2 regions of the Mesorhizobium sp. Root695 genome follow, and region 2 is predicted to be linked to the other one. Evidence: predicted binding sites of a transcription regulator. Region 2 holds the regulator's gene; the other holds the start of a gene.
What was found. The regulator PhoB, encoded in region 2, activates phosphate uptake and scavenging genes when phosphate is short. The targets are predictions, from matches to a motif close to TGTCATNNANCTGTCAT.
Positions count from the first base shown of each region.

Region 1: ASD99_RS11885 (PhoX family protein) is a predicted target of PhoB. The motif match lies at 5,962-5,978, and genes of this name have one in related genera.

Region 1 covers NZ_LMHO01000010.1:80,717-96,974, reverse strand. Annotated here, with positions in the region: gene ASD99_RS11910 (phosphatidylglycerol lysyltransferase domain-containing protein) at 1-717, opposite strand, end outside; gene ASD99_RS11905 (flavin-containing monooxygenase) at 1,067-2,263, shown strand; gene ASD99_RS11900 (MarR family winged helix-turn-helix transcriptional regulator) at 2,347-2,832, shown strand; gene ASD99_RS11895 (GNAT family N-acetyltransferase) at 2,829-3,509, shown strand; gene ASD99_RS11890 (hypothetical protein) at 3,529-3,753, opposite strand; gene ASD99_RS11885 (PhoX family protein) at 3,891-5,894, opposite strand; gene ASD99_RS11875 (hypothetical protein) at 6,629-7,129, shown strand; gene ASD99_RS11870 (LuxR C-terminal-related transcriptional regulator) at 7,264-7,926, opposite strand; gene ASD99_RS11865 (sensor histidine kinase) at 7,923-9,314, opposite strand; gene ASD99_RS11860 (hypothetical protein) at 9,485-9,826, shown strand; gene ASD99_RS11855 (phosphatase PAP2 family protein) at 9,842-10,561, shown strand; gene ASD99_RS11845 (hypothetical protein) at 10,791-11,042, shown strand; gene ASD99_RS11840 (adenylate/guanylate cyclase domain-containing protein) at 11,184-12,560, shown strand; gene ASD99_RS11835 (lipo-like protein) at 12,648-13,475, opposite strand; gene ASD99_RS11830 (CHAD domain-containing protein) at 13,526-14,464, opposite strand; gene ASD99_RS11825 (CYTH domain-containing protein) at 14,461-14,934, opposite strand; gene ASD99_RS11820 (CerR family C-terminal domain-containing protein) at 15,039-15,743, shown strand; gene ASD99_RS11815 (HlyD family secretion protein) at 15,740-16,258, shown strand, end outside.
Region 2 covers NZ_LMHO01000042.1:33,483-49,740, reverse strand. Annotated here, with positions in the region: gene ASD99_RS34985 (DUF2865 domain-containing protein) at 267-779, shown strand; gene ASD99_RS25505 (hypothetical protein) at 899-1,135, shown strand; gene ASD99_RS25500 (PAS domain-containing protein) at 1,780-6,345, shown strand; gene pstS (phosphate ABC transporter substrate-binding protein PstS) at 6,868-7,926, shown strand; gene pstC (phosphate ABC transporter permease subunit PstC) at 7,989-8,978, shown strand; gene pstA (phosphate ABC transporter permease PstA) at 8,982-9,833, shown strand; gene pstB (phosphate ABC transporter ATP-binding protein PstB) at 9,830-10,633, shown strand; gene phoU (phosphate signaling complex protein PhoU) at 10,659-11,366, shown strand; gene phoB (phosphate regulon transcriptional regulator PhoB) at 11,386-12,075, shown strand; gene ASD99_RS25465 (ROK family protein) at 12,092-13,339, opposite strand; gene xylF (D-xylose ABC transporter substrate-binding protein) at 13,611-14,651, shown strand; gene ASD99_RS25455 (sugar ABC transporter permease) at 14,795-16,147, shown strand; gene ASD99_RS25450 (ATP-binding cassette domain-containing protein) at 16,159-16,258, shown strand, end outside.

The sequences.
Region 1 (16,258 bases), on a different contig from region 2:
GATGTGCTTGCGCTTGAAGGCGGTGGTGTAGCCGATGACCTTGCCGTCGGCAAACAGCGGATCGAAGTCAAGCAAAGCGACCAGCTCGCCATCGGGGCCATGCAGCACGAAACGGCGCATGTCGATGCCGAGATGATCGGCGAACGGGCGGTTGAGAAAGCCCATCTCCCAGCGCTTGACGATGCGGTCGCCGCGCCAGTTTTGGGAAAGCCGGGCGATCTCGTCGAGGTGGATCGTGCGCCTGTCCTCTTCGAACGAAAAGCCCTTCTTCAACAGCCAGCGCTCGGAGTAGCGCACGGTTTCGTTGCGCTTCCCGGAAAAATCATGCTCAGGCAGGGCGAGACGGGTGTCGATACCGAAGCGATTGACCTTGTAGCCGAGCCCGGCCAGCACGCGTGCGGTCTCCTCGCCGATCTGCACGAACCACGGGCTGCCGGCGGCCTCGACGAAGCGTCTGATATAGTCGACTCGATGCGCAGGAGCCGCCACCGGATCGCCGAGCGCGAAATGATGCTTCATCTTGGTGCCGAAGGCGATGTAGCCGTCGGCGTCGCCGAAGTAGGAAAGCTTGTTCTGCACGGCGGTGGAGTAGGCAAGCGAGAAGTCGCCATGGCGGCGAACAAGCGCCAGGCGTTCGACATGGGTCAGCGCCTGCCGCTCGACCTTGGGCGCGGCGCCCTCAAGGACTTTGTCGAAATAGATCCGCAAGGAGGGCATGGTCGAGATTCCGCGTGCCGGCTACAACGCCGCGCGTCCAGGACGCGCAAAGGTGCTGTATCACTTTGATTCTGCGCATGGCTTTGAAAATCGAACGCGATTTCGGGCATGCGCGTGGGGGATAACAGAGACCCGCCAGCCCCCCAGGGCCTCGAATCAATCACATTGCCGCGACCTGATTACCGTTGATATCGCGCATATGCCATATAGAGCGCAACCGCGGTACAGTGGCTCGAAAATCGCATGGCCCGAAAATCGGCGGCGGCTTGCGGGTATGGGTCCTGCGCGGGATCAAACGGTTACATCGTCATGCGAGCCTTGTGGGCGGTCGAATGGGATTCGAGAGTGAATGACTGATACGACAATCAGATCGGTTGCGGACCTGCCGATAACGGTGGAGCCGGCAATCGTCGTCGGCGCCGGCGCTGCAGGTCTGGCTGTCGCGCATGCCTTGATGAACGCAGGCGTTCCGACGGCGATCCTGGAAAAGGAAAGCCGGCTGGCCGAACCCTGGCACCGGCGGCACCAGCAGCTGCGTCTCAACACCCACCGCGATCTTTCTTCGTTGCCTGGTCTCGCCTATCCCCCGGGCACCCCTGCCTTTCCGCAAAGGATGGTCGTCATCCGCCATATGAATGATTTCAGGGAGGAGAACCGGCTGCCGGTGCAGTTTGGCGTCGCCGTCGAAGAAATCACCTTCAACGGCGATCATTGGGTGCTGCGGACCAGCGCGGGGCCGCGCCTGGCCCGCAATGTCGTCATCGCCACCGGCCGCGACAGGCAGCCTTTCACTCCCGAATGGAAAGGCATGAAGGATTTCGCCGGCCGCATCATCCATTCGGCGGATTTCGGCGACGCGCAGGACTATGCGGGCCAAAAAGTGCTGGTCGTCGGCGCCGGCAATTCGGGCTTCGACGCGCTCAATCACCTGGCCGACATAGACACGGCCGCCATCTGGCTGTCGGCCCGCAACGGCCCCGCCCTCCTGCCCAAGCGGATCGCCAAGATCGCCGTGCATCGGCTCTCGCCGTTCATGGCGCGCTTGCCCTTGAGGGTCGCCGATGTGGTGATGGCGGCAACGCAGCGCCTGGTTTTTGGCGACCTGACCAAATTCGGCATGCCGCCTGCGCCGTCGGGGGGCGCCAGCCGCCTGACCTCGGACTATACCGCGATCGCCGCCGACGATGGCGCCGTTCACGCCATCAAGACCGGCAAGATCACCGTCGTGCCGGCCATACGGGAATTCACCCGCGACGGCGTGATCCTGGCCAATGGCAGCCTGATCGACCCCGACATCGTCATCGCCGCGACAGGCTATCGCACCGGGCTGGAGCCGATGGTCGGCAAGCTCGGCGTGCTCGACAGCAAGGGCGTTCCACTCTTCAACGGCGGGCAAGCCGTTCCGAAACTGCCCGGCCTATGGTTTACCGGCATGCGGCCAAGCATCCGCGGCTGCTTCGCCAATGCCGGCATCCTGGCCAAGGCGATCGCAAAACGGATCGCAGCTTCCGCTGGCGTGTCCCACCGATCCGGTGCTTCACGCTGATTTGACCGGAGACGCCGGAACGCCGGCTTGATCCGTTATTTGCCATGTTATATAACATGTTATCATTTATTGGCAGGCCGATCATGGAAGACGTCATACGATCTCTTGGCTACCTCTGCCTGGGCAGCAGGTTGAAGCGCATTGGCGAGCAGTTGCAGGCCGACGCGCAGCGTCTGCTCGACGGCTTGGAGGTTCCACTTCAATCGAGTCAGTACCCGCTGCTTGCAGCACTCGACAAACTGGGACCCTTGGCTGTCGGCGAACTGGCGCGATCGCTGGGGCTGACACAGCCGGGTGTGACAAGAAGCGTGTCGCTTTTGGCCGAACTGGGGCTGGTCGAAGCCATCCAGTCGGATGGTGACCAGCGGCGGCGGGTGGTCTCGCTGTCTGGGAGAGGTCAACGCCTGGTCGATGTCGCCAAGCGGGACGTGTGGCCGCGCATAGAGAGCGCCGTTGCGGATTTGTGCCGGGATCTTTCAGGGCCGCTTCTCGATCAACTCGCTGCCATCGAGGACGGTCTGGCTGCGGCCCCGCTCGATCGCCGCGTCAAAGAAGGCGCCAGGCAATGAAACATGTTCTTGATCGCCCCGTCTGGAGCGCGCTGGAGACGAGGCATCAGGCCTTCGCGCAAGGTGGCAAGCTTGCCAGGCGCTATTCACCGTCAATCGCGCTCTTTGCCGCGACCGCTACCGACGATGCCGAAAGCCTGCGGGCGTTCGGGAAGCTTGTATCCTTGGGCGAGAGCGTGATCATGGCTCAGGCCGATGCCATTGCGCTGCCAGTCGGCCTGTCGGCGATGTCGACTGCCACTGCCGTGCAGATGATTGCCGAGGCGCCGTTGCAGACCGTGTCGGACGAGCGTGTGCAACGTCTGACGCAAGAGGATGCGGCCGGGATGCTGGCCTTGGCGTCACTCACCAAACCCGGCCCGTTCACATCAGGGGCGCTGAGCCTCGGCGACTTCTGGGGTGTGAAAATCAAGGGCCGGCTGGTGGCGATGGCCGGCGAGCGCATGAAGCAACCCGGCTATAGCGAACTCAGCGGCGTCTGTTCGCACCCGGAATTCCGTGGCCTCGGCCTCGGCCGGCTGCTGTCGCTGTTCGTGGCAAACCAGATTTTTGCACGGGGCGAGATACCGTACCTCCACGCCTATGCCGCAAACACTGCTGCCATAGGATTGTACGAGTCCATCGGCTTCCGATTCAGAAGCATGATCAATGTGGCCGTGGTTCAGCGGGCTGAATAAGATAAGCCGCCGCCGGGCTTCACGCCGATTTCGGCTCGAGCCGCCGGAACCCGACGGCCTCCATCAACATGTCCTCTTCGACCATGCCGGCATTGTGCAGGGCTAGCAGGTTAAGCGCGATTTCGCGCGCATCGGCGGAATCGGGATGCGCTTCGCGCCGCCGGCAGGCCTCATCGAACACGCGCTGCAGCTTGGCTATATCGGCTGGCTTGAGCAAGCCACGGTCATAGACGGACTTCGACACGGCGATCTCCTGGTAAAGACCTAGGGCGCCACGTTTAAATTGCCAATCTTTCCCGAGGCTTGAGTGATTTCACGAAAAAGGGAGGGGCTTCGGGTCACCGAAGTCCCTCCCTTGAGATTGCAAACCAGCGCCGGATATCAGACCGCGATCTTGCCGCCACCCTGTTTGGTGATGGCGACCACCGACGGCCGCACCGGCATGTCGGGCTTGAAGTCGGGCCAGCGTGTCGACAGGTCCTCATAGTAGGACGGGCGGCCGAACGCCTCCCAGTCCTCGCCGCCGTCGCCCGGATGCTGGACGGCGACGAAGGCGGTCTGGTCGTCGGGCGCAAACAGCGGGCCGCACATTTCGGCGCCGATCGACACGCGGAAGAACAGTTTCGAGGTCGCCCGCGCCGACCCTTCGGTGTCCACTGCCCACAGGCCATCGGTGCGGCCGGTGGCTTTCGGACCCTGGCCGTCGGTGGCGACCCACAGGCGACCGGCCGAATCGACAGCGCAATTGTCGGGCATGCCGAACCAGCCATTGGCCGTCGTTGCCGTCGAGAAGGTGGCGCCGACATCGGCCACCGAAGGATCGCCGCATTTCAAAAGCACTTCCCACTTGCCCTTGGCGGCAGTGAAATCGCCACCGTCCTCCGATATCTCGATGATATGGCCGAAGGCGTTTTCGGCGCGCGGGTTGGCGGCATCGATCTGATCGGCCTTGCGCTTGGAATTGTTGGTCAGCATGACATAGACCTTGCCGTTGACGGCATTGGGCTGGATGTCTTCCGGGCGGTCCATCTTGGTGGCGCCGAGCAGGTCGGCGGCGCGGCGTGTTTCGATCAGCACGTCGGCCTGGCCAGCGAAGCCGTTTTCAGCCGTCAGCGGCCCCTGGCCGAAGACAATCGGCAGCCATTCGACCGTGCCGTCCTCGGCGAACTTGGCGACATGCAGCGTGCCGTCGTCGAGCAGGTCCTTGTTGGCGGCATGGTCGTTCGGATTGAACGCGGCCTTGGTAACGAACTTGTAGACATAGTCGAAGCGCTCGTCGTCGCCGAGATAGAAGACGACGCGGCCGTCCTTGGCGACGATCGATTCGGCGCCTTCATGCTTGAAGCGGCCCATGGCGGTGCGCTTCCTCGGCGTCGAGGTCGGATCGTTGACATCAACCTCGACGATCCAGCCGAAGCGGTTGGCCTCGTTGGGCTCCTTGGCGAGGTCGAAACGGTCGTAATGCGCCGCCCATTCATAGGCGCCTTCGGGAATGCCGAGGCGCTTGTAGTTGGCGGCTTCCTTGTGACCTTCCGGCAAGCCGCCGGAGAAATAGCCGTGGATGTTTTCCTCAGCCATCACATAGGTGCCCCAGGGCGTGACGCCGCCGGCGCAGTTGTTGAATGTGCCGAAAACCTTGGTGCCGGATGGATCGGCATTGGTCTTGACGCGGTCATGGCCGGCGACCGGGCCGGACAGCACCATTTCGGTGTTGGAGGTGATGCGGCGATTGAGCTTGCCGTCGCGCACCACCTGCCATTTACCAGCGTCCTTGCGGATCTCGACGATGGTGCCGCCATGGGCTGCCATCTCGACATCGACCTGCTCCTTCGAAAGGGGTGCGACTTCTGCCGACTTCTTGCCGTCCTTTTCGACGATCTTGACGATGCCCGGGAACATCAGATGCGGGTTGGTGTATTCGTGGTTGACCACCAGCAGGCCGTGTTCGGCCGAACCGTCGATCGGGAGATAGCCGACATAGTCGTTGTTGTAGCCGAACTGCCTGGACTGCGCCTGCGCCGACTGTTTCGTCGGGTCGAAGTCCGGCGAATCGGCAAACAGCGGGTCGCCCCAGCGCAACAGCACATCGGCGTCGTAGCCCGCCGCGACATGATGCTTGTCGTCGATGCCAGCCTCCAGCTCGCCGAACGCGAAGGCCGAGCCTTCCGCGGCCCGGGCTTCGTCGGCGCTGACAAGCGCCAGCGGGCTCACGGTGGCGGCGATGGCCGAGACGGCCAGCGAGCCCTTCAGGAACCCGCGGCGCGAAAACCGCGCGGCGATGATCTCGCCCATGGTGCGGTTGTCCGTGGGGTTGGTGGCCGGGCCGTCGTTTTCCTCGAGCAGGCTGGTGCGGAATCGGGCGTCGGGGGAGCGATGGTCAGTCATGGTGGCTTGCCTCTGGCTGCGTGGATGGCTGGAGCATGGGTAGCTGTTTGACCCTTATAATCGCCGGATCACATTTTCGTGACATCAAGAGGTCTTTCAGACGCAACAGTCACTGCATGCACCGTTGGCCGGCATTCTCGGAGTTGCCGCAAGGCGCATGCCAGGGAAGGCGGCGGCGGGAATGGCGACGGCAGCAGCACAAACGCGGCGATGATGGCGGCAACTGTGGCGCCGTCAATGTGGCAACCGGCGACAGGATCGAAGTGGACGGCAACAAGACCGAGCATCCCTACCGCACCAGAAAGACGGCACCTGGGAAGCGATCGAGAACGGTCGGTTCGAGATGAAGGAGCCCCTCGGCCGCGCCATCGTCGAACGCCCGGCGCCGGCGGACGATATCAGTCGTCTTCAGGCCTTGTGAAACAGGTCAACCAAGCAAAGGCCAGCGTTACAAGTCACCTCCGCCGCCCCCGGCGGAGGTGACTTGATGTCCGGCGTCTCCGTCGTCAGGTATCGGGAAAGCCAGTCTCCCGTTCAGCGATGGTTGTCGCGGCGCCGTTCATACAAAGCTAATATAGCACAAGCCCAGGACTTTAGTCCAATCTTGCGCTTGCAAAGGTCCTGGGTGACAACCGCAACGGTCGGAGGTCGCTTCCGGGAACCACGTCTTTCAGCGATGTTGGTTGCTGCTGCGACGTTGAGGGTGGGCGCCGGCTCAATCGACGGAGATCAGAATGCGCAGATCGGTCACGACCCGTTGTTGCCGGCTGGCGCTCAGATCGGCGGCCGCGCTGGCGCTGACCATCGCTCCCTATCAGATTGTCCTCCACGGCTCCGCTCCCGGGATCTATGCCGCCAGCGCACAGGCGGGCAAGGGCGGCAATGGCGGCGGCAACAGCGGTGGTGGAAACGGCAACGGTGGCGGAAACAGCAGCGGCGGCAATTCCGGCAACAGCAGCGGCGGCAACAGCGGCAATAGCAGCGGGAATGGCAACAGCGGTAACGCCGGCAAATCGGGATCCAACAGGGGCAAGAGCGGCAACAGCGCGAGTCATGTCAATGCCGTGACCGGTGACAAGGTCGACGTGACAGGCAACAAGATCACGGTCCGGCATCCCGACGGCATAACGGAAGAGATCGAGAACGGTCGTTTCAGGATGGAGGATGCACTCGGGCGCACGATCATCGACCGCCGGGTCACGCCGGCCGATGTCGGCCGCCTCAAGGCCTTGTGAAGCTTGCCAACAGGCAACGGTCGGCTTCACGTGTCACCTCCGCCGCCCCCCGGCGGAGGTGACCTCGTTTTGGCCCGGCGCCGCGATGACTGAAGCCCCTGGAACGGTTCCGGTTTTGTAGATGCGCTGAACTGTTAAGGATGGTTCCTGTCGCGGTCGCGCGCCTCACGCATCATCAAGGCTGCTTCGGTACGGTTTCGCACATTGAGTTTCGACAGCACGCCGGTCATATGATGCTTGACGGTCTTCTCCTGAAGCTCCAGCCGCAAGGCGACTTCCTTGTTGCTCAGCCCCTCAGCCACCAGCCGCAGGATTTCCGTCTGCCGCTCGGTGAGTTGGCGCAGCCGGTCCGCTATGGCGTTGGCGGGTTTCTGGGACTGGAGATCCGAAAGCAGCCGGGCCGACAGCGTCGGCGAAAGATAGCTCTCGCCAGCCGCCACGTTGCGCAGGATGTCGGCAAGCGCGCGCGATCCGATACCTTTTAGGACATAGCCGCGCACCCCTGCGTTCAGGGCTGTGGTCACATCGGCATTGGCCTCCGAGACGGTCAGCATGACGATCTTCTGGGCGGGATGGTTGGCGAGGATGCCTGCAACCGCGGCCAGACCGCCGCCCGGCATGGAGATGTCGAGCAGCAATATGTCGGGCCGCACCGTCGAGGCGATGCGTTCGGCATCCTGCGCCGTTGCACCCTCGCCAGCCATCTCGAAACCTCCGATCTCCGACAGGCTGCGCGTCACACCTTCGCGAAAGAGGGGATGATCGTCGACAATGGCGATGCGAATGACATCAGTCATGCTTGCTCCTCAACCGATAGACGGATCACCAATCGCGTGCCTTGCGGCCCGGTCAAGGTTTCGAACTGGCCACCAATGCTTTCGACCCGCTCTCTGAGACCGGCGAGCCCGAGGCCCTCGACCTGTGCCGGATCGAAGCCTGGCCCGGCGTCCGATACTTCAACACAAAGCCTGCCACCTTTCATCCCGGCACTCACCGCTTGATCCTTGCCTCGCCCGTGGCGGTAGGCGTTGTTCAGCCCTTCCTGCACAAAACGATAGATGCTGATCTTCTCGGAGGCCCCGGGCTCCGGCAACTGTCCGGCCAGCGTGAGTGTCACCGACGTTCCCGTCCTCAGTTCGTGTTCGTTGACGGCCAGCCGCAGAATGTCCGGCGCGGCAGCCGTCTCTATCTGCGGCAGGACGAGGCCGGTGCAGATACCGCGTATTTCGCGTAGCGCATCCTCCAGCGTCTTGCGGATCATCGCGACCTCGGTCGAGCGGCTTTCGCCCGAATGGCCGTCGCCGGAAAATATCGGACTGTCCATGCGCAGTGCCGCCAGGGCCACGAGTTGGGCCGGGCCGTCATGGAGGTCGGCGCCGATACGGCGCAAATATCTTTCGTTGAGCGCGGTGGCGCGGCGGGAGGCCCGCTGCACGCGCATTCGCAGGGCGCTGTTTTGCGTCACCAGACCCTGCAGCTCCGACACCTGGCGGCGTAGCGCCCCGCGCTGATCGTCGATGGTGCGGCTGCCGCGAAGGACGATGCCCGACAGGAGCAGGAATGCCGCCAGGGTCGCGCCGGCCACGATCAGCCAGCTAGACCACAGAGCGGAAGCCAGGGTGGCTTTGAACTCGTCGGCGATCTCGTAGAATTCGGTCACCGCCACCACTTCGCCGGACCAGGGCTCGCGCACGGGATTGTAGATCTCCAGCAAAGGCACGCCGAACGCCTCTTCCTTGCTTTCGGTCTCGTCGAACGTGTCGAGCTGGGCGGCGACATTGCCCTGGAAGGCAGAGCGCAGGCCGCTGCTCGGTTCGAAACGGCGGCCTATCAGCTCCGTCTCCTTCGCATAGAGAACCGTGCCGTCGCGGCTCCAGAGCCTGAACGAGACGAGGCGCTTGCCGAGCGCGCCCTGGCCCAGCGTCTCGTCGAGCGCCTGCTTGACGGAGTCGCTGAGCTCCTGGTCCTTGCGCAGGTCGGGAAGCAGCGGCGCAATCACACTGTCGACATAAAGGGCCGTCGTGGCGGCTGAATTGCGGATGACGCCCTCCCGGATCTGCGCCGTCACCCAGGCGCCCACCACCAGCATGACGGCCAGCAGGCCAAAGCCGCCGGCAACGACGAATTGCAGGGCAAGAGAAAGTTCGCTCCAGCGTCGCACCAGGTTTTGCAGAATGCGTATCATGAACCCCTGACCGCCCTTGAATCGACAGACGGGGCGATATCCGCACATTGACCCTCCCTCTTGCCGTTGCCAAGAGCTACGTTTGATCGAGGTCGCTTGACGTCCCGGCGCGCTTCGGAAACAACGTCCGCGACACACGCGGCCGATGCCGCTTCGAGAGGGGACGGGCGTTGAGTTTTTCGGGATTGCTGCAGCTTGGCTTTTCGACTGTCATTTTCCTGCTGGCGGCGACGGCGGCCAAGCAATGGGGCCTGGCGCCGAGCCTGGGCAAGATCCTGCTGACGCTGGCGCTCTATTCGCTGGGCAATCTGATCATGCTGCGGCTGATCCGCGAGTTCGGCATGTCGGTGTCGTTCAGCCTGTCGGCCGTCATCCAGCTGGTCTCGGTGAATGTCGTCGCGCTGGTGTTCTTCGGCGAGCGCGTCAACGCGCTGCAGGCGACCGGCATCATGCTGGCGATCGCCGCCGTGGCGCTGATCACACTCGGACCCTATCTGCAAGGCCGGTTGTAACGGGTGAATTTGCCGATGAAGAACGCCGCGAACGCGCTGCTCAACCGGGTCGAATTCCCGGTCCTGCTGGCCGGCCTGGTCATCGCCGCCGGCCTTTGGGGCTTCGAGGAGCTGATGGAGGTGGCGCGGGCCACCACGCCGCACGCCTTCGACACCGAAATCCTGCTCGCCTTCCGCAAGGCGGGCCAGCCCGACAGCCCGATCGGCCCGCTCTGGCTGGAAGGAGCGATGCGCGATATCACCAGCCTCGGCAGCGGCAGCGTGCTGGTGCTGATCACGGCGGCGGTAATCGTCTATCTCCTGCTCATTCGCAGGCTGGCAACCGCCCTTTTCATCTTCGTGGCGGTTGCCGGTGGTCAGGTGCTGTCGAGCCTGCTGAAAGCCGGCATCGACCGGCCGCGCCCCGAACTCGTCTCGCATCTCGTCAACGAAACGACGCTGTCTTTTCCGAGCGGCCACGCCATGCTGTCGGCAGTGACCTATCTGACGCTCGGCGCGCTGGCAGCGCGCTTCCTGCCGGGGCGAACGACGAAGATCTATGTGCTGTCGCTGGCGGTGATGACGACGCTGCTGGTCGGCATCAGCCGCATCTATCTGGGTGTGCACTGGCCGTCGGATGTGCTGGCCGGCTGGTGCGCCGGCTTCGTCTGGGCGATGCTTTGCTGGCTCACTGCCCGGGCGTGGCAGCGATGGCGCGGTCAGCGCCTGAACGGCGACAGCGAGACCGGAGATTAGATTAGCCGGTTAATCAGCCCGTGCCCGCAACCCGCCAACAGCAAAACCGCCGACAGCAAGGCTGCCGACGTCATCAAAGCCCTGGAAATCTTCAACTGCTTACCCCCCTGTCGATGCTGAAAAGGGAAGGCTGCGTCGATATCTTCCCGGCAATACCAGTCTAGCATGCCTGTCTTGCTCCCCGCCATCCGGTTTCACGAGAGGGCACATGTGTCATATATGCATTATGATGGTTGAAACGTCGGAGACGGCGGAGATGGTGCGGCGCGAGACGCAGGAGCTGGCCGACCGCGCCAAACTGCTGGCCCATCACGACCAGCAGTCGACGCCGGAGGTTGGGCTGGTCGGCTACAAATGGACGTTTGCCTTTGGCGCGACGCCATTTCCGGCGATCATGCCGATCGGCCCACACCCGCGCGATGCCGGCGCGTTCGATCGGCCCGCCGCTCCTGCAAGGGGACGCCGCCCGTTACCGGCCTGACACGGCCAAATGATCTTTTATCCGGACATTCTTGCTCTTTGCAGCCGCGGTTCAAAAATGAAATCACATTCATGATAGGATTCGCGCACTGATTTGCCAGACTGTAGAGGGCGGGTTTGCCGAAGAAATCGAAGTGATCCTATGTCGACCGCGCCAACACTTGAACTTCGCCGCTATTCGCGCCTGAAAAATTTGCGGGCGCGTGCAGAACGCCAGGGTGCTGCATTGCAGTTCTGGGCCCGTACGGCTTCGCTCGCTGTGATCTCCTGCTTCTTTTCATTGATCAGCCGCTGGGATGCTTCGCTGCTCTTCGTGCTGGCGGGCCTCGTGCTGTTCCAGCTCGTCGGCCTGATCCAGTTTCTCTTTGCGCGCCGCCGCACGGCGCGATGGTGGATCGGCTACGTCGTCGGTACGCTGGACATCATTCTGTTGACCGTCCTGCTGGTAATGCCCAACCCGTTTTCCCTGGAGGTCGCGCCGGCCGCAATGCAACTGCGCGAGGGCAGCTTCAAATTCTTGCTGATTTTCGTATGCCTTGGCGCGCTGACCCTTTCGACACGATTGGCGCTCTATCTCGGCGCGCTCGCGGCCTTGACATGGGCGATCGGGGTGGGATGGGTGATTTCTTATCCTGGAACCGTCATTCCGGCGACGAACCTCTATTCGCTGCCGATGACAGAGCGACTGAACCTCTATCTCAACCCCAATTTCGTCGATACATTTGCGCAGGCGACCAACGTGTTGGTTGTGCTGATTATCGGCGCGATCATGGCGCTGGTCGTCTATCGTTCCCGACTTCTGTCGGAAGACTACGTCAAGGCAGAGCGCGCCCGCGCCAATCTCGCCCGGCATTTTTCGCCCAATGTCGTCGACCAGCTCGCCACCGATGACGAGCCCTTCGGCCCGGTCCGCCGGCAGGATATCGCGGTGCTGTTCGCCGACATTGTCGGCTTCACACACTATTCCGAGGATCATCCGGCCGAAGCAGTGTTCGAACTTCTGCGTCAGTTCCACCGTCGCATGGAACAGGTCGTTTTCGATCACCATGGCACCGTCGATAACTATATCGGCGATTGCATCATGGCGACATTCGGGGTTCCGCAAGCCAGCCATGACGACGCGACGCGGGCCATCCAGTGCGCTGAAGCGATGGTCGCCGCTCTCGAAGACTGGAATGTACAGCGGGTGTCCAGGGGGTACCCGCCGCTGGACGTTCGGATCGGTGCACAATATGGAGCAGTGGTCATCGGCGCGGTCGGCAGCGAGCGCAATCTGTCCTTCGCGGTGGTGGGCGACACCGTCAACGTCGCCAGCCGTTTGCAGTCGCTATGCCGTGAGCTTCAGGCGAATATTTGCTTTGGGTCACGACTGATTGAGGCCGCGAAGGCGGAATCGCCCACGACACAGTCGAATGCGCGCGATCATGGACCGGTGAGCATCCGCGGCCGGGACGAACCGGTCCATGTCTGGGTAGAACACAGAGCCGGAAACCAGGGTGCTATTGCGGTTTCGGCGTGATACAGGCCGCCATGTGAAACGCCTGCATCTCGGCTGGATAGCGGTAGGCCGCGCCATAGGGACATGTCCTGACCAGGCCGAAAGCCATTACGCGTCTGAGGCGATTTCGCCAGCCTTTACGGCTGCGGCGTCTGTGCTTGCCTTGTCGTCCCAGACCATCTGCCGGTAGTCGAAACCATATTCCAGCGTCGGCTTGACGATGCGGAAATAGGGCGACAGGTCGAAATCGCGCGGTGTGTACAGCGAGTGGTGGCGGATGTGCAGGATTTCCTTGCGCGAGTAATTCGACTGCGCCGAAGCGCGGCCGGGCGCACGGGTGATCTCGGGCAGGATCGGATAGCGGATCTGGCCATAGGCCTCGGCGATCAGCGTCGAGCAGATCGCCCGTGTCGGGTCGCCGGAGCCGAAGGCCAGCATGCGGCGGCGCCAGCGCACCGGCACCGGCGGTGTCGGGAAGAAGAAACGCAGCATGTCGAAAATGTTCTTGAGGTCGTATTTCAGGCCGAGCTTGCCGATCATGAAGGCGACGACCCTGTCGCGATCCTCCGGCGCCAGCCCGCTCGCCCGGCAGATACGGGTGTTGTAGGTGCGATAGCGCGACAACGGCACGGCGACGCAGCCTTCGCCGAGCGTGACCTCGATCAGCCGCCGCCGTTCCGTTCCGTCTTCCTGTTCGGCCAGCGCATCGCCCACATAGAAGGCCGCATGCGACCAGGTCGACTGAGTCAGGTATTTGATCGCCGCCGAGATCTTCTGGTTGCCCTCGATCAGCAGGATGTCGCCGGGCTCAAGCGTGCGACGCAGCGTCTCGGCATCGGACGGCGTATAGGGCTCGTAGCCGGAAGATTCATCCTGCAGCCGGCCGGCAAGCCAGCGGCCAAGTCGATCCAGAAGCGTGTCGCCGGGCTTGGTCATGCCCCATGGCGATTAGCATAGGCGGGCGGCTGTGCGCCAGCCACACGTGGTCAGCTGGTGGTCGCCGCGGCCTCTTCCGGCGACGCAGCCAGATCGTCGCGCGCCTTGCGGGCCAGTTTGCGTGTCGAGCGTTTGGGACTGTCGCCGAACAGCTCGGCCGCCTCGGCAAGACAGCTCTTTTTCAGCTGCTTCTCCGACCGCTTCAGCAGCTTGGCCAGAAGCTTCGTGTCCTCGGGCGGCCCGAGCGGTCGGTCATCGGTTTCGAGCAGCGCGCGCATCACCAGCACATCGTGCAGGTCGCCCAGCCGCTCGCCCAGTTCGTCGACCGCCTTGCGCCTTGCCTTGATCGGCGTCGGCCACAGCCTGCCGAGCAGCGACAGATGCATGCCGTGGGTCTTGGCCGCCTTGCGCAGATCATGGAAATCATTGGCCTCGCCGCGCGACCCGGCCTTGTCCAGCGCCTTCCTGGCACGACGCAGCGTGGCACGGGCGCCTTCGGCAAGCACGTCGGCCGCCTGTTCCGGCTGGTCGGGCAAGGCAAGGCTTTCGATCCGCTTGAGGCCTTCCTCGCAAGCGGTGGTCGCCGCCCCGATCGCCGCTTCGAGCCCGCTGCCCTCGTGCAATTCATGCTGGCGCGCGATCAGCCTGTCGCGCGCCGCGCTTAGCCCGTCGTCGGCGCTCTCCTTGGGAGAACTTGCCGCCAGCCGGTCGATGGTCTCGATCAGCGCCGTCGCCTCGCGCGGTCCGGCAAGCAGGCCGGCCACGTTGCGATAGCACTGGTTTTCGGTCTCACAGAATGTTTCGTCCCCGGAACGAACCAGGCGAAGCAAGGCGCGCGCGTTCTTCAGCCGCTTGCGGCATTTGTGCAGCGCCTGTTCCGGCCGACTCCGCGCGGCGTCAAGATGATGGAGCGCCTTGCCGATCTCCTCGGCGAGGATACGCCTGACCTCGCCGGTCAGCGGCAGGCGCGGATCGATGCGAAAGCTCATGCGGCGATCTCCGGTATCCCCCCGAGGGCGAGCGACGCGTTGTAGAATTTCGGCTCACCGGTGACTTCACGGCCGAGCCAGTCAGGCAGCATTTCGTCCGGCACGTCCTCCGGTGTCTCAAGTTCAGCGACCACAAGTCCGGCAAGCGGTCCGCCAAAGACATCGACTTCATAGAGATAGCCGCGGTGCCTAACATGGTGACGTGTCTTCTCGATGACACGTCCGATGGCGAAACCCATCATCTCCACCGCCTCCGGCAGCGGGATCGGATATTCGAATTCGTCGCGCTCCCGCGCCTTGCTGCCGAACTTGAGCGTCAGCTTGGCGGACGTGCCATCGCTGATGCGCACGCGCACCGTGCGCCCCGGGCTGGCAGCAAGATAGAACTGGAGGATACGGATACGCGCCTCGGCCAAATCCCGCCATGCGGTGCCGGAGACCAGGAACTTGCGCTCTACTTCCTTGCCCATGGCCGCGCACTAAAGCGGTTGCCGTCGGCGATGGCAAGACAGTGGCATGCACAAGTTAGCGTTCGCGAATTGACTTTAATCAATCGTTTGATTAAATGCCTGATATGATCAAGCGGCCCGACACCAAAATCCTTCGCCGCGAAGCATCTCCCGCCGAGATGACGCGTGCGGCCCTCGTCCAGGCGGCGCTGAAACTGTTTGGGCGGCAGGGTTTTGACGGCACCTCGACGCGCGAGATCGCTGCCGAGGCGCAAGCCAATATCGGCTCGATCGCCTATCATTTCGGCGGCAAGGAGGGCCTTCGCACTGCTGCCGCCGACTTTATCGTCGAGACCATCCAGACGGTCGCCGGCCAGGCGCTCGGCAATGCGCAGGCGCCGATACCGGGCGGTCCGGAGGGGGCGCAAGCGCAGTTGTTCGCGGCGCTGGAGCGGATGGTCGGCTTTGTCGTGGCAAGCCCGCAGGCCGGCGAGATCGTGCAGTTCGTATTGCGCGAGCTTTCCCATCCGACGGCAGCCCTCGACCGCATCTATGACGGTGTCTTCGAGCCGACGCATCGCCGGCTGTGCCAACTCTGGGAACAGGCGACCGGCGAGCCGGCCGAAAGTGAGGCCACAAGGCTCACCGTGTTCACGCTGATCGGCCAGGTCATCTATTTCCGCATCGGCCGCGAGGCGGTGATGCGCCGCATGGGCTGGAACGACATCGGCGCAGCCGAGGCGGCCAAGGTGGTGGCGGCCACATCGGGCAATCTCGAGGCCATATTGGCTTCCAGAAAAGGGGCAGGGATAAAGGGGCAAAGACCATGAGCTTTCTGTGTTCGTTGCCGCTCGCCGCGCAGCTTTTCAGCGCCTGTGCCCCGGCTGCCCCGCTGGCCGTCGGCTATGTCGAAGGCGACTATGTGCTGCTGGCGCCGATCGAGGTGGCGCAGGTCGAGACCGTCGCGGTGAAGCGCGGCGACCGCGTGGTGCCCGGCATGACCGTGGTGACGCTGGAAAGTGCCGACGCGAAAATCGCGGTGGCGCAGGCGCAGGCCGGCCTTGCCCAGGCGCAGGCGCAATTGGCCGACCTGCAGATCGGCAAGCGGCCGGAAGAGATCGCCGTGCTGAAGGCCGAGGTCGACATGGCCAGCGCCCAGGCCGCCGACGCCAAGCGCAAATTCGACCGCGCCGCCGATCTGTTCAAGCGCGGCGCCGGCACGCAGGCTGATTTCGACACCGCGTCGGCCACACTGGAAACCGCAAACGCGCAGGTCGGCCAGGCCACCGCCAATCTCGCCGTCGGCGGCCTGCCGGCACGGCCGGAGACCATCAAGGCCGCCGAC
Region 2 (16,258 bases):
CTCGCCGCCATCCAGAATATCGAGAGACAGCGACAGTGTACGGCGAAAAGTTCGCTCGGTGGCCTCTTCAATGCCTGCGCCGACCTCACCAGGAGCCGCACGGATGTGCAGCGCCGGATCGCTGCCGCGGCGAATTCGGGTGGGGATACAGCGGGCCTGCGAGCGCGGTTCGTTGCACTCGGCTGCGCGCCTTCGGCAAAGCAACAACGGCCCACACCCCCACACCAGGGACCCAATCGGCGGGTGCGGCGCGCAGCGGCAATGCGATGCTGTTTTGCGTGCGCCTGTCGGACGGGTACTTCTTCCCTGCGCCAAAGTCGCAATTCGCCGCCAGCGGCGATCTGAAGGAGACGGCCGATCAGTGCCGCTATATCTGCGATGATCCCAGCGTCGAGCTCTACACGTTGAGCGACGCCAGCCTCGAAACCGACCAGATGGTCGCGCTCGATACGCGCAAGCCCTATACCGAGCTGCCGGCCGCCTTCAGATACCGTGATGACGCGAATTTCAAGGCATGCGACGTCAAGCGCTACTACCAGCGGGTCACCGAACTGCGCGCCAGGACGGTGACGCCCGCCGACATGAGCAACGCCATCATTCCGCTGCCGACAGCAAAGCCGGATCTTGGCACCCCGGATCTCGGCACCCCAGATCTTGGCACCGTGGCAGCCGTTCCGGTGCCCGATGCCCAAGCCCCGGGCGCCGCCCAGCATCAGTCGATCGAGGCTGGCAAGCGGCCGGTGCGTGTGGTCGGCCCGGCCTTCTTCCCTGCCGACTGACCATCATTGACGGATGACCTGCTGCCGTAAGCCTTTTGCGATCCGGCTGGATCCTGAAATCTGCCTGGAACAGAGAGGCGCTCACGGCGTTGTGATCGACATCAGCCAGGAGAAACGCCATGGCCACGTTCAGGGAAATGCGGGTGCTGGAGATCGTCGAAGACGGCTCCCTGACCGCCGAACAGAAAATCGCTGAACTGCGCGAGATTGAATCCGAGGCGCGCGGGCTTCAGCGGGCTGCCTCGGAGAGCCCGATGGCCGACGATGACGGCTGGCAGGACGATCTGCGTCGAGTTCGTCTCGCACTCGACAAGCTCGGTGCGAAAGAGCCGAAAAAGGGCGCCGCCTCGCTGTGAACGCAGGTTCACCGAAAGCTAGTTACGAAAGCTATTTACCGATCGTTTTCCTGTAATCTTATCCGAAGGCGGTTCCCACTTTTAGGGATCATGCTTCTAGTCGCAGATCATCCGAGCTCTCTTGCCGGGTTCGCTGACGTTCCTGCATGTGAGTGGTTTCGCCGGGGCGGACAGGGACGCTGACGCGGGCGACCTCGTCTGGTGCCGCCTGGGCGGCGCGGCGTGCGTCATGACCCGGCGCTCTGAAGACCGCCCCGGCGGCTGTGGCGCCACCGGAAAGACGCCGTTTTCGACCTCGGATGGCCCATAGTCGACGTTCGGTGGCGGACGATCCCAAAAACGCCGGACATCGAGCGGTCTCGGGATGACGACGGTCCCGTCATAACTGCGCGAGCAGCCGCTGCCCAAAAGCAGCGCCAGCCCCATGAAAAAAGGCACAATCCGTCCACGCATCAGCAATACCCCTGCCGTTGCTTATATAGCGGCTTTGCTCCCGCCGACAACGGGTCGGAACAACGCATGCCGCGCCGGGCGATCTGTCTAACCGGCCGTTAAGGTTAGCGGGTCGTTAATGCTTCTCGGGCACATTCCGCCGACGAACCGCGGGGGGAGGGTTCGGCCTTGGTTTTCGGGGTGGGGACGGCATGGCGGAAGCAGACGAAACAATCGGCGCGCGCGGCAAGCGCGGGCCTCGCAAACCCACAGCGCATGGCGACGATGCATCGTCGTCCGCGACTTGCATGGATTCGACCGATACGCTTCGCCAACTTGTCGAAGCCGGTTCGGACTGGGTCTGGGAGACCGACGCCGAACTGCGCTTCTCCTGGCTTTCGGAAAACTATCAGGCAGCCACCGGCATCGATCCGGCAAACGTGCTTGGCCGGTTCCGCTTCGACTTCCTCAACCAGGTCCTGAACGGTGACCGCACTGGCGCCGCGCATCTGGATGACCTGCAGGCGCACCGGCCTTTTCGCGACTTCGTCTATGAGTTCAAGGGTGGCAGCGTCGATTGCCGCTGGGTTTTGACATCGGGCTTTCCAAGGTTCGACGGCGAGGGAAGATTTGCCGGCTATCGCGGCATCGGGCGTAATGTCACCGCACTGGCCGGCGCCTTCAAAAGTCAGGAGCAGGGACCATCGGCGGATGGCGAACCCGACCAGCATCTGGCCGATCTCGAGCGGACGATAGACGCCATGCACATGGGCGTCGTGCTTCTCGACGCCAGGCTCGACACGCTGATCGTCAACAAGGCCTATCGCGACCTCTCCAGGATTCCGGACGGTGCCGTGACCGTCGGCGCACCGTTCAGCCTGTTGATGGAACTCAACCGCCGCAACGGTATCTATGGCGACATCGGCGAACAGCAATGGCAGCGCTACCTCGCCGCCCGTACCGAGGAGATTCGCGCCGGCTCCGTCGCGCCGCGCGAGTTTGCACATGCCGACGGCCGGACGATGATGTTCTCGGTGACGGCGCTGTCCGGGGGCAAGCGGCTGTTGACCTATTATGAGGTCACCGAGATCAAGAATCGCGATGCCGAGATCGAGAGCGCCAACGCCAAAATCGCAGAGACCTTCGCCAATCTCCGCGCCATGGTCGACCAGATGCCGATCGGTGTCCTCGTCCTCGATGCCGATATGCGCGCCGAAGTCATCAACCGTGCCTTCTACGATTTCTGGCAGATCGACGCCCGGCGCGCCGTGATCGGCTGCAGCTTCCGCGATCTTATGGACGCCAGCCGCGATATCGACCCGTATGGTTCCGACGATGCGACATGGCAGCAGCACATAGCCGAGCGCGAGGCGGAAATCAGGGCGGGGACCACCGGATCGCGGCAGTTCCCGCGCAATGACGGCCGCACGCTGATCTCGTCGATGGCGCCGCTGGCCGGCGGCAGGCGGCTGATCTCCTATGTCGACGTCACCGATATGAAGGACCGCGAGGCCGAACTTGCCGACGCGCTGGAGAAAGCGCGACTGGCGGAAGCCGTGATCAACGCCGTCAAGGATCCGATCTTCGTCAAGGACGACCATCTGCGCTTCGTCTTCGTCAACGAGGCGTTCGCCGCCTTGTTTGGCCAGACGCCGCTAGCCATGCTCGGCAAGCCCGGCGGCGATTTCCTGTCAACGAACGACACCGCGCTTTTCGAGCAGAGCGAACGGGACGTTCTTGCCACCGGACGCGCTTACGAAGTGGAAGAGAATTTCGAGGCCGATGGCGCCAGCCGCTCGCGCATCGTCAGGAAGAGCCGCGTCGGCATGGCCAGCGGCCGCAACTACGTTGCCGGTTTCCTGTTCGACATTTCCGAAATGAAGCGCCGCGAGACGGAAGCCGAGGATGCTCGTAAGAACCTTGCAACCGTGCTGGAATCCCTGCCGGCCGCCGTCATCATCTACGACCGCGACGACAAGTTCGTCTTCGCCAACCGCAAGCTGCAGGACACGCTGCCGGCGCTGAAGCCGTTCTGGCAGCCCGGCCGCACCTTCCGCGAAGCATTAGAGTTCGGCCATTCGGTCGGCTATTTCCGCTCGTGTGGCGATCCCGAGCTCGACAAGCTCTACGAGGTCGATGCCGAACGTTGGTCGGACGGCGTGCTGGCGCGCTACCGTCTGCCAAATTCGTCCTACGAGCGCCTCAATGCCGATGGGCGCTGGTACCAAGTCTACGACATGCGCACCGATGACGGCACGTTCATCGGCGTGCGCGTCGACATCACGGATATAAAGAGCCGCGAGGCGGCATTGCGCGACTCGATGCGCCAGATCGATCTGTTCCGGCACGTGCTGGACGAGTTGCCGGTGGCCGCCTTCATCAAGGCGCAGGACCTCAGCATCGAATTCGTCAACAAGGCCTGGTGCGCGATAACCGGCTTCGCCAAGGAGGATGTCATCGGCCGCACCGACCGCCAGCTATTCGGCGCGCAGGACGCCGATGGCTACAGCCAGGACGACACGCAAGTCGCCCTGACAGGCGCCGGCAAGGAGGTCGAGGAACCCGTCACCCATCTCGACGGCACGGTTCGGCAATTGATGACGCGCAAGAGCCGTCTGGTGGCGCTCGACGGGTCAGTGCATCTGGTCGGCTCCAGCACCGACATCACCGACGTCAAGGCGCGCGAGCGCGCGCTTGAAGAGAGCATGCGCGAGAACGAGGTGTTCCGCAGCCTGATCGACAATGTGCCGGTGTCGATCTACGCCAAGCGCTCCGACCTCAGGCAGTTCTACGTCAACAAGGGCTGGTGCGATCTCACCGGCTTCAGCAAGGAAGAGGCTATCGGCAAGACCGACATCGAGATCTTCGGGCCGGATGGCCAAGCCTTCGTCGACAGCGACCTTGCGGTCCTGCGCACCGGTGAAACGCAAGAAGTCGAAGAGACGGTGACGGCGGCCGACGGCAGCGTGCGACATCAGTTTGCTCGCAAGGGGGCGATGATCGCCTCCGATGGATCGCTCTATCTGATCGGCTCGACCACCGACATCACCGAGTTGAAGACGCGCGAGGCCGAACTGCGCGAGGCCCGGCAGCGCGCCGTGCTCGCCGACCGCGCCAAGTCGGAATTCCTCGCCAATATGAGCCACGAGATCCGCACGCCGATGAACGGGGTGCTCGGCATGGCCGAACTCCTGGCCAAATCGGACCTCGACCCGAAGCAGAAGACATTTACCGACATCATCGTGAAATCGGGCAACGCGCTGCTCACCATCATCAACGACATCCTGGACTTCTCCAAGATCGATGCCGGTCAGCTGGTGCTCGATCCGGCGCCCTTCAATCTTGCCGAGGCGATCGAGGACGTCGCGACGCTGGTATCGACACGCGCCAAGGAGAAGGACCTCGAGCTCATCGTGCGCGTCGAGCCCGGGCTTGGCGACCATTTCATCGGTGACGTCGGCCGCATCCGGCAGATCGTCACCAACCTGCTCGGCAATGCGGTGAAGTTCACCGACGAGGGCCATGTGCTGGTCGACGTGACCGGCGAACGGGTTCCGACGGGAACCAAGCTGACCATCTCGGTCACCGATACCGGCATAGGGATCCCCGCGGAGAAACTGAAACTGGTGTTCGAAAAATTCAGCCAGGTTGACACCTCTTCGACGAGGCGGCATGAGGGCACCGGACTTGGTCTTGCCATCACCTCGCGGCTGGTCGAACTGATGGGTGGCGACATCGGTGTCGAGAGCGCCGAAGGCAAGGGCTCGACCTTCTGGTTCACGGTGACGCTGCCCAAGGCCGGACAACAGAATGCGCAGCGCATCATGCCGGTGGACGTGACCGGCGCGCGCGTGCTGATCGTCGACGACAATGCCGTCAACCGGGCCATCCTGACCGAGCAGATGACATCGTGGACCTTCGATTCCTGCGCCGCAGAGAGCGGCGCCGAGGGCCTCAAGGTGCTCGTCGCCGCCGCCGCCTATGGCGTGCCGGTCGACTGCGTCGTGCTCGACTACCAGATGCCTGAGATGAGCGGCGCCGAAATGGCGCGGGTCGTGCGCAACACCGCCGGCCTCGCCGAGACGCCGATCATCATGCTGACCTCGGTCGATCAGTCGCTCGCCAACACCAGCTATCGCGATCTTGGCATCGATGCCCAGCTGATCAAGCCGGCGCGCTCTTCGGTGCTGCTGGAAACGCTGGTCGCCACCATCCAGCGGCATCGCCACAACACGAGCGGCAGCGACGCGCTGCCGCTCGCAGCCGACGTCGCTGCGAGCAATGTTGCGCGGTCACAGCCCTCGGCGCCGTCCGAACAGCGGGCACTGCTGCAACCGCCTTCGATTCGCCCCCGGCCACCCGTGACGGGGGGCGGCGACAGGCTGGATATCCTGGTGGCCGAGGACAATGAGGTGAACCAGATGGTGTTCACCCAGATTCTCGGCGAGACCGGCTATGGTTTCGAGATCGTCGGCAATGGCCGCAAGGCACTGGACGCCTTCGGCCGGCTCAATCCGTGCATGATCCTGATGGACGTCTCGATGCCCGAGATGAACGGGCTCGAGGCAACCGCCGCCATTCGCCGGCTGGAGGAAGAGACCGGCACGCATGTGCCGATCGTCGGCGTCACCGCGCATGCCCTGAAGGGTGATCGCGAGCGCTGCCTGGAGGCCGGCATGGACGATTATCTGCCCAAGCCGATCAGTCCCCGCGCCCTGCTCGAGAAGGTCGAGCGCTGGATCGGCGTCAGCCGCCAGGCTCAGCGCAACGCCGGCTAAGGGCCGACGTCGCGCCGGTTCCGGCCGGTTGCGGGGAATGCGGCGAAGATTCGCGCCCCCGCCAGCGGCCAAGACTATGGCGCGATCGCACCATATCAAAGGCGGCAACCAGCCGAGACAATGGGGACATTCGAATTCCGCTCTTTCCAGTTACGGGCGGGAGCAGCGACCGCCGGCATGAGACAGCGTCAACCTACCCCAACGGACCTGTTTTCGGCGATGGCCCGGCCACGACACCGTCTGGCCGAGTGCAACGCGCTCCCGTCCGGATTTTCTTTGCCGAGGCGGCAGCCCCGAAACTTCAGGCCGGTCTCGGCCTGAAACGGCGCAAGTGCCTGATTCCGGGAGCAAAGCCGGGCTCAATCGGGAGTGCCGGCTGGCCGGCGTTTTCCCCACCCCGATGACGCGTTACCGGGGTGACATCAAACTGTCATGCGACTGTAATAATCGAAGGCTATTGGCCTCAGCGGGCGCCGAGAGGAATGGCGCCGAGAGACCATCTTCCGAACAGGAGCAGGCCACATGAGACATTTCATCCGCTCGGCGGCCGTTGCAATTGCAATGGCCGCGGCGTCCACTCTCACCCTTTCCGCTGCAATGGCCGCGGACATCTCCGGTGCTGGCGCTACTTTCCCCTATCCGATCTATGCGAAGTGGGCTGATGCCTACAAGAAAGAGACTGGCAACGGTCTCAACTACCAGTCGATCGGCTCTGGCGGCGGCATCAAGCAGATCAAGGCCAAGACTGTTACCTTCGGCGCCTCCGACGCGCCGCTGAAAGGCGAGGATCTCGAGTCTATCGGGCTTGTACAGTTTCCGATGGTGATGGGCGGTATCGTCCCCGTCGTCAATCTGAAAGGCATCAAGCCGGGCGAACTGGTTCTCGACGGCCCGACCCTCGGCGACATCTTCATGGGCAAGATCACGCAGTGGGACGACGCCGCGATCAAGAAGCTCAATCCGGATGCCAAGCTGCCTTCGCAGGCGATCGCGGTGGTGCATCGCTCCGACGGTTCGGGCACCACGTTCAACTTCAGCTACTATCTCGCCGACGCCAACGCCGACTGGAAGTCGAAGGTCGGCGTCAACACGGCTCTCGAGTGGCCGGTTGGCATCGGCGCCAAGGGCAATGAGGGCGTTGCAAACAACGTCTCGCAGACCGGCGGTGCGATCGGCTATGTCGAATACGCCTATGCCAAGCAGAACAAGCTCACCTACACTGACATGATGAACAAGGATGGCAAGAAGGTTGAGCCGACGGCGGCAGCGTTCTCGGCCGCGGCCGCCAATGCCGACTGGAGCTCGCAGCCGGGCTATGGCGTGATTCTCGCCAACCAGCCAGGTGCGGAATCCTGGCCGATGACGGCGGCGACATGGGTTCTTCTGTACAAGAAGCCCGATGATGCCGCTGCCACGGGTGAAGCGCTCAAGTTCTTCGCCTGGTCCTATGCCAAGGGCGACGAGATGGCCAGCGAACTCGACTACGTCCCGATGCCTGACAACGTGGTCAAGAGCATCGAGGACACCTGGGCCAAGGACGTCGTCGGCAGCGACGGCAAGCCGATCTACTCGGCCATGTAATCCTTGACGGGGAGGGCGCCTTCCAGGCGCCCTCCCGATTTTCTTTCGAACGCGAGGGCTAGATGACTACCGTTTCCGAAGCCATGCCATCGTTAGCCGCCATGCAGGCCAGGGAAGCAACGGTGCGGCGCTTCGCGCTCACGGATGCGATTTTCCGGGCGGCCACACGCTTCTCCGCCATTCTCGTTCTGCTGATCCTGGGTGGCGTCGCGATTTCGCTGTTCGTCGGATCATGGCAGGCGATGTCGACTTTTGGCGTGTCGTTTCTGACAACCGAGAGCTGGAATCCGGTTACCGAGAAGTTTGGCGCGCTGGCGCCGATCTACGGTACTGTCGTCACCGCAGCCATATCCATCCTGATTGCGGTGCCGATCGGCATCGGCATTGCGATATTCCTGACCGAGCTGTGCCCGCGGCCGCTGCGCCGGCCGATCGGCATCGCGGTGGAACTTCTGGCCGGCATCCCGTCGATCATCTATGGCATATGGGGCCTGTTCATCTTCGCTCCTTTCGTGCAGACCACGATCCAGCCTTTCTTCATCAACCTTTTCCATGACGTCCCGGTATTGTCGAGCCTGTTTGCCGGCCCGCCCTACGGCATCGGCCTGCTGACATCGTCGATGATCCTTGCCATCATGGTGCTGCCCTTCATCACCTCGATCACCAAGGACGTCTTCGACACGGTGCCGGCGGTGCTGAAAGAGTCCGCCTACGGCATTGGCTGCACAACCTGGGAGGTTACGCGCCGCGTCGTCATTCCCTACACCCGCGTCGGCATCATGGGCGGTGTCATGCTGGGATTGGGCAGGGCGCTTGGCGAGACCATGGCGGTGACCTTCGTCATCGGCAACGCGCATCGCATCAGCGCCTCGCTGTTCGCGCCCGGCACGACGATTTCGGCGACCATCGCCAATGAATTCACCGAGGCCGATGGCGAGCTTTACACGTCATCGCTGATTGCTCTTGGCCTGATCCTTTTCGTCATCACCTTCCTGATCCTTGCCATCGCACGCTACATGCTGATGCGCATCGATCGCCGCACCGGAGCCTGACCGATGTCGACAGCCACATCGCTTCACCGCCGTCGCAAGACGAGGAATTCCTTGATGATGACGCTTTGTCTGGTCGCGGCGGGCATCGGACTTGCTTGGCTGGCGCTCATTCTCGGCGCGCTTCTCTACAAGGGCCTCGCCGGCCTCTCGGTGTCGGTGTTCACCGAAATGACGCCGCCGCCCGGCGATGCCGGTGGCCTGCTCAACGCCATCTATGGCAGCGTGGTGATGACGGTCATCGCCGTCATCGTCGGCACGCCGATCGGCGTGCTGGCAGGGACCTATATGGCCGAGTATGGCCGCTTCTCACGCCTCACCACGATCGTGCGCTTCATCAACGACATCTTGTTGTCGGCGCCGTCGATCATCATCGGCCTGTTCGTCTACGAACTGCTGGTGCGGCCGATGGGGCATTTCTCGGCCCTTGCCGGTTCCGTCGCACTTGCCATCCTGGTCATCCCGGTTGTCGTGCGTACCACCGAGGACATGCTCAATTTGGTGCCGAACGCCTTGCGCGAGGCCGGCACCGCGATCGGCGCGCCGCGCTGGGTGGTCATCAAGTCGGTTGCTTACCGCGCCGCTCTTTCCGGTATCGTCACCGGCATATTGCTGTCGATCGCCCGCATCTCCGGCGAGACGGCACCGCTGCTCTTCACAGCGCTCAACAACCAATTCTGGTCTAGCAATCTCAACGCGCCGATGGCCAGCCTGCCTGTCACCATCTTCCAGTTCGCGCTCAGCCCTTACGAGGAATGGCAGCAACTGGCCTGGACCGGTGCACTCATCATCACATTGACGGTTCTCGCGCTCAGCATCGTTGCTCGCAGCCTGACCGGACGCAGAGAGGACAAATGAGCCAGATGTTGTCTCCAGACATGACGATCGCCGCCGAGGCCGCAGCCAAGGTCAAGATCGAGGTGAAGAACCTCAACTTCTACTACGGCCAGAGCAAGGCGCTGAAGGACATCACGCTGTCCTTGCCCGAGCGCAGCGTCACCGCCTTCATCGGGCCTTCGGGCTGCGGGAAGTCGACGCTGCTGCGCGTCTTCAACCGCATCTACGAACTCTATCCCAACCAGACCGCCGAGGGTCAGGTGCTGCTCGACGGCCAGAACGTTCTCGACCGCTCGCAGGATCTCAACCTGCTGCGGACCAAGATAGGCATGGTGTTCCAGAAGCCGACGCCGTTCCCGATGTCGATCTATGAAAACATCGCCTTCGGCATCAGGCTCTACGAGAAGCTCAGCAAGTCCGAGATGGACGGCCGTGTCGAGCAGGCGCTGAAGCGCGCGGCACTCTGGACCGAGGTCAAGGACAAGCTCAGCGCCAGCGGCCTCAGCCTCTCCGGTGGCCAGCAGCAGCGGCTCTGCATCGCCCGCACCGTGGCGGTGAAGCCGGAAGTCATCCTGCTCGACGAGCCGGCGTCGGCGCTCGATCCGCTGTCGACCGCCAAGATCGAGGAGCTGATCGACGAGTTGCAAGCCGACTACACGATCGTCATCGTCACCCACAACATGCAGCAGGCGGCGCGCGTGTCGAAGCAGACAGCCTTCATGTATCTGGGCGAACTGGTCGAGTTCGACCGCACCGAGAAGATCTTCACGTCGCCCCGCGAGAAGCGCACGCAGGACTACATCACCGGCCGCTTTGGCTGAGTTCAGGCATACGAGGGATAAGATCATGGGCGAACATACAGTCGCTTCTTTCGACGAAGATCTCGGTCAGATCAGCAGGCTCATCAGCGACATGGGCGATCTCGCCGGCTCGATGGTCGGCGGTGCGACCAAGGCGCTTTTGAATTCCGACAACGCCCTGGCACAGCGCGTCGTCTCCGACGATGCGATCATGGATGCGCGCCAGCGCGAGCTCGACGACCGCGCCATCACGTTGATCGCCAAGCGGCAGCCGATGGCCGACGATCTGCGCCATGTCGTCGGTTCGATCCGCATGGCCGGCGATCTCGAACGCATCGGCGACCTTGCCAAGAACATCGCCAAGCGCGTCGGTACCGTCGGCCTCAGCGTAACGCCGCGCGACCTGTCGCATTCGATCGACGGGATGGCGCAGCTGGTGCTGATCCAGGTGCAGGGCGTGATCGAGGAATATGCGGCGCGCGACGCCGCTGCCCTGGCGAAACTGCGTGCCGACGACGAACGCATCGACGTCAAGTACACTTCGGTGTTCCGCGAACTCCTGACCTACATGATGGAAGACCCGCGCAACATCACGGCCTGCACGCATCTGCTGTTCTGCGCCAAGAACCTCGAGCGCATCGGCGACCATGTGACCAACATCGCCGAAAATGCCTATTATGTTTTGACCGGTACGCAACTGCCCGCCAATCGTCCGAAGCAGGACGAAACGGCGATGTCCGCGCCGGCGGCATGACGACAGGGGTGACCAGTCGATGATCGCGCCACGCATCATGGTGGTGGAGGACGAGGAGCCGCTAGGCGTGCTGCTCCGCTACAATCTCGAATCCGAAGGCTACCAGGTCGAGGTGGTGACGCGCGGCGACGAGGCCGAGATCCGGCTGCAGGAGAACGTTCCCGACCTTCTCGTGCTCGACTGGATGGTTCCGGCGGTTTCCGGCATCGAACTCTGTCGTCGGCTGAGAATGCGCCCCGAGACCGAGCGGCTGCCGATCATCATGCTGACTGCGCGCGGCGAGGAGAGCGACCGCGTACGCGGCCTGTCGACCGGCGCCGACGACTATCTGGTCAAGCCGTTCTCGACGCCGGAATTCATGGCCAGGGTCAAGGCGCTGCTGCGCCGCGCCAAGCCGGAAGTGCTGTCCAGCGTGCTGAAGGTCGGCGACATCGTGCTCGATCGAGAATCGCACCGGGTCTATCGCAAGAAGAGCGAGATCCGACTCGGGCCGACCGAGTTCCGCCTGCTCGAGTTCATGATGCGCCATCCCGGCCGCGTGTTCTCGCGCAGCCAGTTGCTCGACAATGTCTGGGGCGAGACGATCTACATCGACGAGCGCACGGTCGACGTGCATGTCGGCCGGCTGCGCAAGGCGGTCAACAACGGCCGCATGCCCGACGTCATCCGCACCATTCGCGGGGCAGGTTACGCGATCCGCGAGGACTGAACCCGCCCGTCTGAATTCACGCCACGTTTTTGCCTGCGACGCTTCCTCTCGCCTGCGCGCCCGGCGCGAAAATCTCCTGGTCGACGAAGGTCAGCGCGCGCATGGCGCAGCCTTCGCGGATCAGCGGCAGTTCGTTCGGCTCGGTGTCGAAGGAAATCGATTTCGAGTGCTGGCCGCCGGCGGTCTGGGCAATCGCCTCGCGCAATGCGGGCTCGATCAGGTCGAAGGCGGCGGCGCTGACGCCGACCATGGCAACGGGCGCCGGATCGATCAGCGCGAACAGGCTGCCGAGGCCGTAACCGAGCGCTTCGCCAGCCTTGCGATAGGCCTCGCGCTCGGGGCCATCCTTTTCGCGGGCCGCGGTCGCCAGGGCGCGCATGTCGGCGTCGCTGACGTCGGCGACAGGTTCTGCGTCCTCGCCCAGCTGCCTTGCATTGCGCCAGATGGCGTAGTTGCCGGCATAGGCCTCGACGCAGCCACGCCGTCCGCAGCGGCACAGAGCGCCGTTCGGCTGATGGATCATGTGGCCGAACTCGCCGCCCGAGGAATGGGTGCCGGTGAACAGCTCGCCTTTCAGCACCAGGCCCATGCCGATGCCGTGCGACAAGAGGATGGCGATGAAATCGTCGCGGTAGCGATCAGGATCGCGCCAGCGCAGCGCTATCGCCATCATGTTGCAGTCGTTCTCCACGGTGGCGGGAATGCCGAACTCGTCTTCGAGTATGTCGGCGAAGGCGATGTCGGTGTGCGGCGTGATCGGCGACCAAAGCATCGCGCGAGCATGGGTATCGGTGATGCCCTGGATCGCCAGCGCGATACGGGCGACGCTGCGGACGTCAAGATCGGGATCTTCGAGGCGGCGCCGCACGATGCCGACGCATTCGCCGATCAGCGCGTCGCGCGACATTGTCTGCGTGTCCAGCCGGCGCTGTTCCTCTGATATCACCTGGCCGGCGTAGTCGATGACGGCGACGGAGAGGAAATTCAGCGACAGCACCACGGTCATCACCGCCGCCGCTTCCGGATTGAGGCTGAGGCCGACCTGCGGCCGACCGCGTCTGAGTGAGCCGGCTTCGCTTGGCTTGCTTTCGGTCAGGATGCCTTCACCGATCAGGTCGGACGAGATCGCCGAGATGGTCGAATGGCTGAGGCCCGTGGTCGCCGCGATCTCGGTGCGGGACGGCTGTCCGGCGCGGCGCACGGCCGCAATCACCATCGCCCGGTTGCGCCGGCGCAAATCGTCGTGGCGGATTCCGACCGACATGTTTCTTCACATCCTCCGGGTCGCCGCGGTTCTTTCCTGCTCCTGGAACGCTGCCGTCAACGCGGTCAAATACTGGCAGAAGCGGTCGGCCCTGTCATTTATTTATTCCGAGGCTCGAAAAAAATTCGGAAGGACATCAAAATCCATCAGAATCGATGTTGACAGCGTTCGGGTGTTGGACCAGTATTTTTTCGAGGCTCGAAAAAATAGAGCCTCTGTGCCGGCCTTAGGGTCAGTCTGGTCGCGCCATACGCGGCGCAGGGAGGATATTATGAAAAGATTCACAGCCGCCATCCTGGCGGGTGTCGCCATGTCGCTGACGCTCGCGTCGGTCGCGCAGGCGAAGGACAAGGTCATCGGCGTCTCGTGGTCCAACTTCCAGGAAGAGCGCTGGAAGACCGACGAGGCTGCCATGAAGACGGCGATCGAGGCAGCTGGCGACAAGTACATCTCCGCCGATGCGCAGTCCAATCCCGGCAAGCAGCTTACCGATGTCGAAAGCCTGATCTCGCAGGGCGCCAACTCGCTGATCATCCTGGCGCAGGATGCCTCGGCCATCGGCCCGGCGGTGCAGAAGGCGCTGGACGAAGGCATTCCGGTCGTCGGCTATGACCGTCTGATCGAGAACAAGGACGTCTTCTATCTGACCTTCGATAATAAGGAAGTCGGCCGCATGCAGGCCCGCGAAGTGTTCAAGGTCAAGCCGGAAGGCAACTATGTCTTCATCAAGGGCTCGGGTGCCGATCCGAATGCCGACTTCCTGTTCTCGGGCTCGATGGAAGTGCTCAAGGAAGCCATCGACAGCGGCAAGATCAAGAATGTCGGCGAGGCCTATACGGACGGCTGGCTGCCCGCCAACGCCCAGAAGAACATGGAACAGTTCCTCACCGCCAACGACAACAAGGTCGATGCCGTGGTCGCGGCCAATGACGGCACCGCCGGCGGCGTCGTCGCGGCGTTGACGGCCCAAGGGTTGGCCGGCACCGTGCCGGTCTCGGGTCAGGACGGCGACCACGCCGCGCTGAACCGCATCGCGCTCGGCACACAGACCGTGTCGGTGTGGAAGGACGCGCGCGAACTCGGCAAGAACGCCGCCGAGATCGCCTCACAGCTCGCCGATGGCAAGAAGACGAGCGACATTGCCGGCGCCAAGGACTTCACGACGCCGGGCGGCAACACCGTCAAGTCGCTGTTCCTGACCCCGGTTGCCATCACCAAGGATAATCTCAACGTCGTCATCGACGCCGGCTGGATCAAGAAGGACGAAGTCTGCGCGGGCGTCGCCGCCGGCAGCGTCGCGGCCTGCAACTGATCTGGATCACTTCGAAATATCTGAACGCCGCGGCCCAAAAGCCGCGGCGTTTTCTCAAATAGATTTGTGTTTCCGCATCACGCAGATAGCTTCTAGGCTGGGTCCGGCATCCGCGTCAGACGGCCAGCCGGTGGGAGGAAATCATGACCGACACGACGTCCAACCCGCAGGCCGACACAGCGCGTGCCTCGGAGCTCGGCGCGGTCGCCCGGTTCCTGAAGGCGACCGAGATCGATACCCGCATGCTCGGGATGATCGGCGCCCTGCTGATCATCTGGATCGGGCTACATGTCATTTCCAGCCTGCGCCTCGGCGTCAATCCTTTCGATTTCGACAGCCGCACCTTTCTCACGCCGCGCAATCTGTGGAACCTGTCGGTGCAGACATCGGCGGTCGCCATTATGGCCTGCGGCATGGTGCTGGTCATCGTCATGCGCAACATCGACCTGTCCGTCGGTTCCGCCGAGGGCCTGATCGGCATGGTGATGGGCTTTGCCCAGGTGCATTTCCTGGTGCGGTTTGTCGGGCTCGAACTCGGCAATCCGTGGATCTGGGTCCTGGCATTGGTCATCGGCCTGGCGCTCGGCCTGCTGATCGGAGCCTTTCAAGGCTTCGTCATCGCCTATCTCGAAGTGCCCGCCTTTATCGTGACGCTGGGCGGCCTGCTGGTCTGGCGCGGTGCCGCCTGGTGGGTCACGAGCGGCCAGACGGTGGCGCCGCTTGACGCCACCTTTCAGCTCATGGGCGGCGGGCCGGCGGGCTCGATCGGCGCGACCTGGAGCTGGGTCGTCGGGATCGTCGCCTGTCTTGCCGTGGTGTCTGCACTGTTCAACGGTCGAGTGCAGCGCAAGCGTTTCCGGTTTCCGCTACGTCCGATCTGGGCCGAAGCGCTGCTCGGCGTCGTCACCTGCGCCGTCATCATTGGCGCGGTCTGGCTCGCCAATTCCTATCCCTGGCCGATCGGCATCGTGAACAGGTATGCGGCCGCCAACAACATCACCGTTCCCGAAGGCGGCCTGTTCATCGCCCATGGCATCGCCATACCCGTGCTGATGGCGATCGCCGTCGGGCTGGTCATGACCTTCATCACAAACCGCACCCGGTTCGGCCGCTATGTCTTTGCCATCGGCGGCAATCCGGAGGCTGCCAATCTCGCCGGCATCAACACGCGCTGGGTCACCATGAAGGTGTTCATGATCATGGGCGTGTTGGCCACGATCGCCGCCGCGATCTCCTCGGCCCGGCAGAATTCGGCGACCAACGTGCTTGGAACGCTGGACGAGCTGCTGGTCATTGCAGCCGCCGTCATTGGCGGCACGTCGCTCGCCGGCGGCTCGGGAACGATCATCGGCGCCATGCTCGGCGCGCTGCTGATGCAGTCGCTGCAGTCCGGCATGGTGCTGCTCGGCGTCGATTCGCCGCTGCAGAGCATCGTCGTCGGCGCCGTGCTGGTTGTCGCCGTCTGGCTCGACACCGTCTATCGCAAGCGCGTCTAGGAGGCATGGCCATGACAGACAAGATTGCTCCTGCAGCCACCGCACTGATCGATATGCGCAACATCTCGATCGCGTTTGGCGGCATTCGCGCCGTCGACGACGCCTCGATCG